Regions from separate parts of the Novosphingobium aeonii genome, predicted to be linked through region 2. Evidence: predicted binding sites of a transcription regulator. Region 2 holds the regulator's gene; each other region holds the start of a gene.

Region 1 (4,038 bases), on a different replicon from region 2:
GCCGGGCAAGCGCGATGATATCCTCGGTCAGGGCTGCTTCGTCATCCGCCCCACGCGGCGTTTTGCGCTGCGTCGATCGATGTTGCCCGAGCACGCGGCAGACCCGCCGCTCGGACACCGGCATCATGCCCCGGATATGATCGATACAGCGCCTGCGGCGCGCGGGGCTCAGAAGTTTCCCCGCGAGGCCTCCTGTAGGATCAACTTGTCCAGCGTCAGATCTGACACCGCCCGCCGCAACCGAGCGTTTTCCTTCTCAAGCTCTTTCATGCGCCGAGCCTGGTCCATCTTCAGGCCGCCATACTCCTTGCGCCAGCGGTAGTAGCTCTGCTCGGTGACGCCGATCCGGCGACACGCATCCGCCACCGTTCCGCCCTGCGCCAGCACGATCTCCGCTTCACGCAGCTTGCCGATGATCTCTTCCGGCTTGTGCTTCCTCGCCATTCAAGTCCTCCTTCGTGGCCAAATCTAAAACAGATTTTGGGCCACTCAGAAGGGGGCAGATCATCCGCGGCGAGATGCGCACGAAGGCACTGAAAAGACAGAAGGCAACGGGCAAGTCCGGCTTCGAGGCCGTAATTCCCGACGGACGACAGAAGAAGCCGGTGACAGCCGAGTATCGAATCGTCTACGGGATTATGCGCCACCCGTATAAGCGATCGAAAAAGGTCGATCTGCCCTTCTTCAGCAAAGTCAGCCTGAGGGCTGCGGCAAATAGGCTCGAACTCATGGGCTTCACCGTCGAGGTTCACCTCATCGAGAAAACGTAAGCAACCCGCTCGATCGTTACACGGGGCGCCGGCGGTCTCACCGCGCCACTGGAACCTGATCGATCCGTGTGGTCCAGGAGGGGCTCTTCAAGGCACGCTTGGTATCATAGGCCTTCACGCCCATCCCTTCGGAACCCAGCCGCAAGGTCTGGCGCCCGAACCTTGTATTGATCTCGTCGAGCGCGGCCAGCAGCTTCGGCGACCTGGGATCGGGGGCGGCGAACATGTCGAGCTGCCCGCGCGCCTCCTGCTCCAGTCCCTCGAGCATCACACCGCACTTGGTGTAGATTGCGCCGACCTCAAACATGGCCTCGGCCATCCTGCCGGCCATGCCGGCAATGACGCGCGGATCGTTGCTGGCAGGCGAAAGCCGCCCGACGCGCGAGGCCGAAGGCGCGTTCGGCTTGAAGCGGCTGCCATGCGCGAACGCAATCAGGCGGCTCGCCTGCAACCGCTGGTTACGGATTTTCTCGGCCGCGCGTACAGCGCGCCGCACCATGGCTTCGCGCAGCGCCTCGACGTCACGAACAGGTTCGCCGAAGTTGCGCGTGACGGCCGTGGACTTTAGCGCAGCCGGCTCCGGCTCGAAATCGCTGCATTCGATGCCGTTGAGTTCGCGCACCAGCCGCTCGAGCACGACCGTTCCCACCTCGCGCGCCACTTCTGCGGGCAGTGCAGCAAGCTCGCCAGTCGTCCGGACGCCGAGCGGCCGCAGGCGCTTCGCCAATGCAGGTCCGATGCCCCAGACTTCCTCGATCGGCCAGGCCGCCAAGAGCCGCCGCCGCAGGCCTTCGTCATGCAGATCGACGACCCCGTCCCATACCTTTTCGGACGCCTTGGCGAGGGCGTTTGCCACTTTGCTGAGTGTCCGCGTCGGCCCGAGGCCAATGCGGGTGGGGAGACCCACCGAGCGCTTGACCGCCGCGCGGACACGGTGCGCCATCTCGACGTCGCCGAGGCCGCTCGGCAATACCGGCAGACGAAAGAAGGATTCGTCGATCGAGTAGATTTCGACCGTATCGGTGAACTCGGCAATCACCGCATTGAAACGCCGGTTCATGTCCGCGTAGAGCTCGTAGGAGGAGGAACGGCACTGGATGCCGTGCCTCTTCACCACATCGCGGATCTGGAACATGGGCGCGCCCATGCGAATGTGGAGCGCCTTGGCTTCGGCCGAGCGCGCGATGGCGCAGCCGTCACCGTTCGAGAGCACGATCAGCGGCACACCGCGCAGCGATGGATCGAAGACGCGCTCAGCGCTGCAGTAGAAGTTCTCGATGTCGAGGATGGCCCAGGTCACGGGCTAAGCCTGAAGGTTACGCACGCTCGCCCGCACGACGCCCCAGACTTCCACTGTCTCGTCCGCCACGACCGGCTCGTAGTGCATGCGGCTATTGCGCGCCCCGAGCATCGGGACACCGTGGCGAAAGCAGAGTTGGCGAACGACAAAACCGCCATCGACCACGGCAATGACGATGCGCCCGTTCACGGGCTTGGCATCCCTGTCGACCACGACGACGTCGGAATCGAACAGCCCTGCATCGACCATGGACTGCCCGCTCACCCGGAATACGAAGCTGGCAGCGCGATCGAGCCGGAGCAGCTCTACGAGATTGATCGCGGATTCTTCCCAGTCCTGGGCCGGCGAGGGAAAGCCGGCGCCAGCTGCGCCGATAACGCGAAGGCACCACTCGCGCGGCAGTTCGCCGAGCGGCAAAGGAATCGACGGGGGCAAGGCAAAGCCGGAAGACATGCCGTCCCAATAACGCGATTCGGAACATATTGGGAACATAAGAAAACGACGACGGAGCGATTTCGACGGGTAAACCGGTCAACCCGCTGTCAAATCACGCTTTTCAGATTTCCGCTTGGGGTTGCCGCGTCGGGAATATCGGCCCTCTCACGACCATCTTTGCTGGATCGTAGGGCCGCTGCAGCGAAACGATCTCGTCGTAGCTGCCGCGCAGCCAGGTCGTGACGTCACCTGGATCGAGGATGGTCACCATGGCCTTCGGGTGGATAGGCGCGACCAGTGCATTGGCATCGCAGGTCACCATGGTGAAGCCGTTGCCGGTCTCAGTCCTTTGCCAGAAGCCTCCAACGGCAAAGGCCGGCTGGTCGGTGACTGCAAACCACATCTCGCCCTTAAGCGGCGGCTTGCCATCACCGAGATCGTGCTTTTCCGGCGTAAACTCGCAGAATTCGGTAAGCGGCACGATGCAGCGGTTTTCCGGCTTCTCCGCGAGCCGGCGCCATTGCGGCAGCGAGAGCTGGCGGACGTTGGTCATCGGCCAGGCCGCCTTTCCACCGAGCACGTCCCAGGTCATGATATCCCATCCGCGCATCTCGCCCTCTTCGCGGATCACATAGCTGCGTCCTTTCGGTCGCAATTCCTGCGGATCGAAGCGATTGTCACGCGGACGCTCGGTGAACAGGTGGGCGGCCGAGCCGAACAGGGTTTCCGGCTCACCCCGCATTCTGGCTCGATTGCACATGGCGGCCCTCTCCTCTGCCGTGGCTGTTGCCCGTACCGACCAAGCCTGCCCAATGACCCGCCCGGCACCCGAACCTATCATGCCTGCGGCAGTACCGTATATGGGCGGCGGCGCCGAAGACGCCGGTCACCGCCCGTAGTCCCTGACCCAATTCGTAACGCTTGCCTGCACGCCGCCAAAAAAGGACGAGGAGGCCGGGGGTACGCGTTATGGAGGCGGGCGGCGGGTTATCGATATCGTGGCCTCACTTTCGGAAGCGGCAGCGGCGTATTGACGGCCGTCTGGACTTCGGGAGAAGCACTGTCCGATCACACCGCTTTCAATGCCGGGCCACATGAGCGGTTTGGGAAACGGTCCGGGAAGGGATCACGGCGAGGGAAAGAATTGATCCGCATTGCCTGCAATCCCGCTTGCGCCCGCGATGACAATGAACGAAACGAAACGCCCACAAAAAGAAATTCGGGCATGTAAATACATCATGGCAGCCCAAGCTCTACTTACGCTGGCGGCTGACATCGTCAGCGCGCATGTCAGCAATAATTCGATTCCCGCAGCGCAGCTTCCCCAGTTGATCGAGGCGGTTTACGGATCGCTGGCGTCCCTTGGGCAAGCTCCTGCGCCGCAGCCGGAAGTGCTTACTCCCGCAGTCTCCGTGCGTGCTTCGGTAAAGCCGGATGGCATCGTCTGCCTCGAGTGCGGTAGCAAGTTCAAGACACTCAAGCGGCACCTCACCACCGATCACCAGCTTTCGGTCGAGGATTACCGGGCGCGCT
Region 2 (4,038 bases):
CGAGATTAGCGTAAGCACGCAGATCCATGGAGAGGTGAGGCGATGAGCAAGAGCCTGACGCACATCGATACCGAAGGGACCGCACGCATGGTCGACGTCGGCTCCAAGAATGAGACACGGCGTGTCGCGGTGGCCTCCGGCCGCATCGTGATGACGCAGGATGCGCTCGAAGCGATCCAGGCCGGCAATGCCCCCAAGGGAGATGTCCTGGGCACTGCCCGTATCGCCGGCATCATGGCCGCTAAGAAGACCGGTGACCTTATCCCGATGTGCCACCCGCTGTTGCTTGATGCCGTAAACCTCGATTTCACGTTTGACGCACAAGCCATATCCGCCAAGGCAACGGTAAGTCTAAGCGGCAAGACTGGCGTTGAAATGGAAGCGATTACAGCGGTTTCCGTCGCACTCGTAACAATCTACGACATGGCGAAAGCGCTTGATAAGGGCATGATCATCGGCGACATTCGCCTGATCGAGAAGACAGGTGGAAAATCGGGCCACTGGCGAGCTGAAGCGCTGTGAAGCCGCACCTTTCCCTCGAGGAAGCGCAGTCCCGTCTTCTTGCACTTGTCGAGCCTCTCCCCATCGAGCGGGTCGATATCGACGGCGCGCTCGGACGCTTTCTAGCGGAACCCTTGCGCGCTCATCGCAGTCAGCCTCCGGCTGATCTCTCGGCAATGGATGGATATGCCGTAACCGCCGACCTGTCGGGGCCTTGGCGCGTTATTGGCGAGAGCGCGGCCGGCCATCCTTACGAAGCGTCAGTCGGCGCGGGCGAAGCAGTAAGGATTTCGACCGGTGCGATGCTGCCTGAGGGCGCCCAAGCCGTTATCCTTCAGGAAGACCTCGCTCGCGAGGGGCAACAGATCACCCTGACGGGAGAGGCACCCGAACCTAGCCACCGCCATATCCGGCGCTGCGGCATGGACTTTGTGGAAGGCCGCGAACTTCTCGCCGCCGGTACTTTGATCGGCCCGGCGCAAGCCGCGCTCGGCATTGCCGCCGGCCATCGCCACCTGCCCGTCCGACGGATTCCGCGGGTAACCGTCATAGATAGCGGCGACGAACTCTCGACCGACCCTGAGTTCTGCGCCAACCATCAAGTTCCTGCCAGCAACGGCGTCATGCTGGTTGCCATGGCCCGCTCTCTTCCGGTGGATGCGAACCGGATAGGCCCCGTGGCCGACAAGCTCGATGACCTCATCGCCGCCTTCGAACAGGCGAGCGATTCTGACGTCATCGTGACCAGCGGGGGTGCCTCGGTCGGCGATCACGATCTTGTCCGCCCGGCCCTCGAAGCATGGGGCGCACAGCTGGACTTCTGGCGCGTGGCCATCAAGCCGGGCAAGCCCCTGCTCGTGGCGACCCGCCAGCGCGCTACCGGGCCGCAAATTATCATCGGATTACCGGGGAATCCGGTATCCAGCCTTGTGACAGCCTATCAGTTTCTCCTGCCTGTCCTGCGGGCCCTGTTGGGGGCTTCACGGCCAATCCCACAGCCGGTTGCAACCCGGCTTTCGGCCCCCCTGCCCGCTGCGGGCAACCGCCGGGAGTTTTTGCGCGGTTACTGGAACGGCGAGACGGTCTGCGCGAACCCGCTTCAGGACAGCGGCGCTCTGGCATCGCTCGCGGCAAGCAATGTACTGATCGATCGCCCCATTGGCGCGCCGGCCGCGAATGCAGGAGATGTTGTTGAAGTGTTCTTGCTCCAAAATGGCGGTATTGCTTGACGATACCGGATTCGTTGCATAATTGTTCCCTCATTGTTCGCAGGCAAATCGCCGGACGAGACAGGGCCATGGGCCGCAGAACGAAGAGGCAACGCAGATGTTGACGCGCAAGCAGCACGAATTGCTCCGGTTCATTCAGGTCCGGCTTGAGGAAAGCGGCATCTCGCCCAGCTTCGAGGAAATGAAGGAAGCGCTGGACCTCAAGTCCAAGTCCGGCGTTCACCGCCTGATTTCCGCCTTGGAGGAACGGGGTTTCATTCGCCGCCTCCCCAATCGCGCTCGCGCTCTCGAAGTCCTGCGCCAGCCTGAGGATGCAACGTCCAAACCTGCAAGATCGACTCCGGCGGCGAACAGCAACGATACTGCAGCGCCTGTCCGCGCACCCCAGATCGCACCTGCCCCCGCGAACGATGTCATCGAAATCCCACTCCACGGCCGCATCGCCGCCGGCGTGCCGATCGAGGCCTTCGAAGGACAGTCCATGCTCCCGGTTCCCGCAGCGCTGCTTGGTTCGGGCGAACACTATGCGCTCGAGGTTTCGGGTGATTCGATGATAGACGCGGGCATCCTCGACGGCGATTTCGCCTTGGTGAAGCGCACCAATACCGCTCGCGACGGTGAAATTGTCGTCGCTCTCGTGCGAGGGGCTGAAGCCACGCTCAAGTATCTGCGCCGCGAAGCCGGAATGGTGCGCCTTGACCCTGCCAATGCCGCTTACGAACCGCAGATTTATGGGCCTGACGAAGTCGAGGTTCAGGGCAAACTGGCCGGACTGCTACGCCGCTATCACTGATGCGGCTCAAGCGTGAGACGATGTCCGGTTGTTCCGCCGTCTCGCCGCCGCGTTATTACCGGGCCTTGGCGATGACGCCATAAGAAAGCGGCGGCGAACGCCACCACCCATGATCACCTTGCGCATCTGCCACTGAATGTACCGTGCGGCGCTTCAGGTCGATCGCCACGCCGCCCGTCTTGCTCAGCATGTTGCGATCCGCCTTCAGCCAGATTGGCTGACAACTTCGCGGCAGACGTCGGCCCGCAATTACGAGATAGGCGCGCTGGCAGGCCCGAGCCAAAGTGTCTTCCGGCACGATATCCCGGCCCCTGGCGATCAGTATGTGGCGCGCCTTCCCGCCACGTTCCAGCATCAACGCACAGAAATCCGGGTTGCATCGCACGCCCGGCCAGTCTGCAATCAAGACGGGTTTTGACTGAACTCCCGCTACTTCCATCAGATTGTCCAAAACGTAATCGCTCGAGCTGTCGCGCAGCATGACAAGGCGCCTCCCCGGACCGTCAATCAAAGCAACTTGGCGGCCATCTCCCGAAACGACGATGTCCGGCGGGGTCAGCAGGAGCAGGCCGATAAAGCCGCTGGCGACTGGAAGCAGACCCCAGAGCCTGGCTTTTCCGTGCCAAAGCCCCAGCCAAAGTCCTCCAGTCACGAAAAGTAGAAACTGCCATCCGCCCATCGTCGGCGCCATGCTCACCGCACCGGGCCGCGAGGCGATGAACCGTGCCAGACCGATCAGCAGATCGATGGCTACTCCAGCAAGCCACCAGACCGGCGATCCGGCCCCAACGATATCGAAAAGCAGCGCCGCGCCGACCAGGGGCATGACAAGAAAGGTCGTGAGCGGGATGGCAACCACATTGGCGATCGATCCATAGAGTCCGGCGCGGTGAAAATGATAAAGTCCGATCGGCATCAGCGCGAGTTCGATGGCTACGCCCGTGACGAGGATCAGGGATAGGCTGCGCAGCGCCTTGAAAGGCAATGCTTCGTCACGGGCCGAGAACCAATGCCGGATGGGCACCGCATTGCCTAACGCGATCAGCACGACAACGGCGGCAAAGCTCATCTGGAAGCTAGCGCCCACAATCGATTCGGGCCAGATCAGAAGGACGATGAAGGCGGCCGCCGCAAGCAATCGCATCGACAGCGCCTCACGCCCCATCGCCAATGCGGCAAGTACCAGTAGCGCGCTCACGCAGGAGCGTATGGTCGGCACCTGCGATCCGCTCAGCAAAGTGTAACCAACGCCCGCCAATGCCCCGCTAGCCGACGCAAGGACAGGCAATCGCACCCGCAACGCCAGCGCGGGAGATAACGCCAGCAGGCGCAGCGCGAGGATATAGACCGCACCGACAACTGCGCTGACATGCAGGCCGCTGATCGAGAGCAGATGCGCAAGTCCGGCATCGCGCATCGCCTGGGCCTCTGCCTTGCCGATCCCGCCCATGTCCCCTGTGACGAGCGCCGAGGCGATCCCGCCGGCGGATCCTTCAAGGCTTGCAGCGATATGAC
Region 3 (4,038 bases), 790 kb from region 2:
AATGCCGTCCGGGAGGCGGAGGAAACCCGCCTCTTCGTCTTCCACAAGCCCGCAGGCCTCCTTACTGCCGAACGCGATCCGATCGGCCGCCCCACGATCTACACCGCGCTGCGCAACGCCCTGCCCGAGGGCAGCGGCCGCGTGATGCCGATCGGCCGCCTCGACCTCAACACCGAGGGCCTGCTCCTGTTGACCAATGACGGCGAATTCAAGCGCCAGCTTGAACTGCCCGCCACCGGCGTGCCGCGCACGTATCGTGCCCGCACATTCGGTGACATTTCGCAGGACCAACTCGAGGATCTGATCGAAGGCATCGAGATCGAGGGCGTGGTCTACGGCAAGATCGACGCCAACATGGAGCGCCGCACGGGGCGTAACCAGTGGATCGAGATGACCCTTACCGAAGGCAAGAACCGCGAAGTCCGCCGCGTTCTCGAACATCTCGGTCTGCAGGTCAGCCGCCTGATCCGCACCTCCTACGGGCCGTTCCGTCTACTGGACCTGCCCAAGGGAATGGCGTTCGAGGTGGCTCCGCGCGATCTCGATAACTTCCGCCGCACGCTGCCGGGCAACGCCGCATGAAAGTGGGAGCGAAGGCCCCGATGAAAGGCGGTCCGATCAAGACCGGCCTGCGCATCGTTGCCGGTGAATGGCGCGGCCGGAAGCTGGCCACGCCGGAGGGGGAAAATACCCGCCCCACCGCAGACCGCACGCGCGAGACGCTGTTCTCGATGCTGGCCAGCCGTCTGGGCACTTTCGAGGGCTTGAAAGTGGCCGATCTCTTCGCGGGATCGGGCGCGCTGGGGTTCGAGGCGCTTTCACGCGGCGCGGCGCACTGCCTGTTCGTGGACCAGGATCCGGCAGCCATCCGCGCGATCCGCTCCAACATTGCCAACCTGCAGGCACAGGGCAAAAGCGATGTCCGGGCAGGTTCGGTAATGGCGCTCGGGCCTGCGAAGGACGTCCTCGACCTCGTCCTGCTCGATCCGCCTTACGAGACCGGGGCCGGGGTCGTCGCGATCGACAAGCTCGCGCGGCTGGGCTGGATTGGCGAGCAGACCTGGATATGCCTTGAAACCTCCCGCACCGAGGCCGTGTCCATTCGGGGCTTCGAGGTGGAATCGGCACGCGACGTCGGCAAGGCGCGCCTGCACTTCCTTCGCAAGACCGAATCCTGAATTCGCCGGCCTGAAGCAGTGCGCGTTGAAGCGCGCCGCTTCAGGCCGGAAGTCTTGCCTTCCTCAGACGCCGCCGCGATTGCGGCAATTGTCCGTCACCTTCTTGCTGCATACCGGATACGGCTTGTCCATCGCGGTCGCCGGAGGGGGCGTCAGCGCGCCCTTGTACGGGCCGCCCTGATATCCCTGATCGGCGGGCATCGCGGGGCGCACCGCCTGCTGCGCAAACTGCGGGTCGGGGACGCCGGTCGTGGGCATCCCCTCACCCGGAGGATTGGCCTGAGTGGGCGGCGTGGTCGGGGTCTGCCCGGCAAGCTGCTGCGATATGGAATTCCAGGCGATTGCCTGCTGCTCGGGCGTCATCTTGTAGATCTGTCCGCGCTGGTCCGGCGTGAGCGCCCAGTAGCCTTTCTGCTGCGGGTCCGTCAGGCTCCAGTAATAGGCCTGATACTCCGGCGACCAGGAATCGTAATCGGCACGCTGGGCTGCCGGCCACGAATCGTACATAGCCTTCTGTTCGGCAGACATTGATGCCGGAGAGATCGGCCTGGCCGGCGGCGTCCCGGAATCCGAAGGTGCTGCCGGCGGCGGAGGGGCTTCTGGCGCGGCGGGCATTTCGCCATTGGTATCCTGCGCCCCGATCGCTCCCGACATTCCCAGGAACGAAAGCGCGGCGGCTCCGGCAAGGAGATATTTTCGCATGATCGCTCTCCATGTTCTTGTTCGTGAACAACCGACGCCCCGTCCCTGGGATTGTTCCCCCGGTGCGACGAAGCGGCCTTGCGCCGCGACACCCCGTTCCCTAGATGTTCACGGGTGAACGATCTGCAATCCTCCATGCCCGAAGCCTCGTCGGACCCTCTGCTCGAAGGCCTGAATCCGCCCCAGCGCGAAGCCGTCCTGACCACTGACGGACCAGTGCTGATGCTGGCAGGCGCGGGAACAGGGAAAACCGCAGCGCTCACTCGCAGGCTTGCCAACCTGATCCGCAACCGGCTCGCATGGCCCAGCGAAATCCTCTGCGTCACGTTCACGAACAAGGCTGCGCGCGAGATGCGCGAACGCGTGGGCCATCTCATCGGCCCTGCCGTGGAAGGGATGCCATGGCTCGGCACGTTCCACGCGATTGCGGCGAAGATGCTGCGTCGCCACGCCGAACTGGTAGGGCTGCAGCCAAACTACACGATCATCGATACCGACGATCAGTTGCGGCTGCTCAAGCAGCTGATCCAGTCCGAAGGGCTGGACGAGAAGCGCTGGCCAGCGCGCCAGCTCGCCGGTTGCATCGATCGCTGGAAGAACCGGGGCCTCAATCCCGCCGACCTCGACGCTGCCGAGAACGAGACTTATGCGAACGGGCGCGGCCAGAAGTTCTATCAGCTTTACCAGGACCGCCTGAAAGCGCTGAACGCCTGCGATTTCGGCGACCTTCTGCTCCACATGCTCAACATCCTGCGCACCAACCGCGAGGTGTTGGAACAGTACCAGCAGCGCTTCAAATACGTCATGGTGGACGAGTATCAGGACACCAACCAGGTCCAGTACCTCTGGCTCCGCCTGATCGCACAGGGTCATCGCAACATCTGCGTGGTGGGCGACGACGACCAGTCGATCTATTCCTGGCGCGGCGCCGAAGTGGCTAACATCCTGCGATTCGAAAAGGATTTCCCCGGAGCCAAGGTCATCCGGCTTGAGCAGAACTACCGCTCCACGCCGCAGATTCTCGCTGCCGCCTCCGGCCTCATCAACGAGAACAGCCAGCGGCTCGGCAAGACGCTGTGGACCGAGCGGCACTCGGGCGACAAGGTGCGGGTGATCGGCGTATGGGATGCCCCCGAAGAAGCGCGCCGGGTCGGTGACGAGATCGAGCGCCTCGAACGCGAAGGCGCTCCGCTGGAACAGATCGCGATCCTCGTGCGCGCCCAGTACCAGACCCGCGAATTCGAAGACCGCTTCATCTCGATCGGCCTCAAATACCGCATCATCGGCGGTTTCCGGTTCTACGAACGCGCCGAGATTCGCGACGCTCTCGCCTATCTTCGCGTCATCGCCCAGCCCGCCGACGATTTGGCGTTCGAACGTATCTACAACGCCCCCAAGCGCGGGCTGGGCGCAAAGGCGCTGGAAGCGCTGCATGTCCTGGCGCGCCGCCGGAACATTCCGCTCGCCATGGCCGCGATCGAGATCGTCGATACCGACGAACTCCCCGCTCGCCCGCGCAATACCTTCCTCTCGCTGATGCGTGACTTCGCCCGCTGGCGCGAACTCGCCGGAACCGAGAACCCTGCCGACCTCATGCGCACCGTGCTCGACGAGAGCGGATATACCGATGCCCTTCAGGCGGAAAAGACGCCCGAATCGGCCGGACGCCTCGAAAACCTCACCGAACTCGCCCGGGCCATGGAAGAGTACGAGAGCCTGGGCGACTTTCTCGAACACGTCAGCCTCGTCATGGACAACGATGCCGCCTCGGACGAGGAAAAGGTCACGATCATGACCATGCACGGCGCCAAGGGCCTGGAATTCGACAACGTGTTCCTGCCGGGCTGGGAAGAAGGCGTGTTCCCCTCGCAGCGGGCGATGGACGAAGGCGGGCTCGCCAGTCTCGAGGAGGAACGCCGCCTCGCCTACGTTGCCATCACGCGCGCGCGGCGAAAGTGCACGATCCTCCACGCCGCCAACCGCCGAATCTACGGCCAGTGGACAAGCTCGATCCCTTCCCGGTTCATCGCCGAACTGCCTGACGATCACGTCGAGAGCGAAACGACATTGTCAGGCGGTGCTTCCCTCTGGCGCGCGCAATGGTCGGAACATGGCGATCCTTTCGCCGACGTCGCCCGGGCGCAGCCCGCGCGCACGA

Evidence for each region. Region 2 encodes LexA, which represses DNA repair genes until DNA is damaged. Its sites were predicted from a motif close to GTTCCNCNCTTGTTCT; they were not measured.
Region 1: ACLIMP_RS18220 (LexA family protein) is a predicted target of LexA. The motif match lies at 2,545-2,560, and genes of this name have one in related genera.
Region 3: ACLIMP_RS08035 (ATP-dependent helicase) is a predicted target of LexA. The motif match lies at 1,976-1,991, and genes of this name have one in related genera.

The regions. Positions count from the first base shown of each region.
Region 1 is NZ_CP176833.1:562,293-566,330, reverse strand. It holds one part of gene ACLIMP_RS18235 (IS3 family transposase) at 1-183, opposite strand, end outside; one part of gene ACLIMP_RS18235 (IS3 family transposase) at 183-444, opposite strand; gene ACLIMP_RS18230 (DUF6119 family protein) at 459-770, shown strand; gene ACLIMP_RS18225 (Y-family DNA polymerase) at 808-2,070, opposite strand; gene ACLIMP_RS18220 (LexA family protein) at 2,074-2,523, opposite strand; gene ACLIMP_RS18215 (SOS response-associated peptidase family protein) at 2,627-3,265, opposite strand; gene ACLIMP_RS18210 (Ros/MucR family transcriptional regulator) at 3,693-4,038, shown strand, end outside.
Region 2 is NZ_CP176832.1:2,411,094-2,415,131, forward strand. It holds gene moaC (cyclic pyranopterin monophosphate synthase MoaC) at 43-522, shown strand; gene ACLIMP_RS11705 (molybdopterin molybdotransferase MoeA) at 519-1,730, shown strand; gene lexA (transcriptional repressor LexA) at 1,828-2,523, shown strand; gene ACLIMP_RS11715 (ComEC/Rec2 family competence protein) at 2,579-4,038, opposite strand, start outside.
Region 3 is NZ_CP176832.1:1,617,717-1,621,754, reverse strand. It holds gene ACLIMP_RS08050 (pseudouridine synthase) at 1-582, shown strand, start outside; gene rsmD (16S rRNA (guanine(966)-N(2))-methyltransferase RsmD) at 603-1,178, shown strand; gene ACLIMP_RS08040 (hypothetical protein) at 1,242-1,880, opposite strand; gene ACLIMP_RS08035 (ATP-dependent helicase) at 2,016-4,038, shown strand, end outside.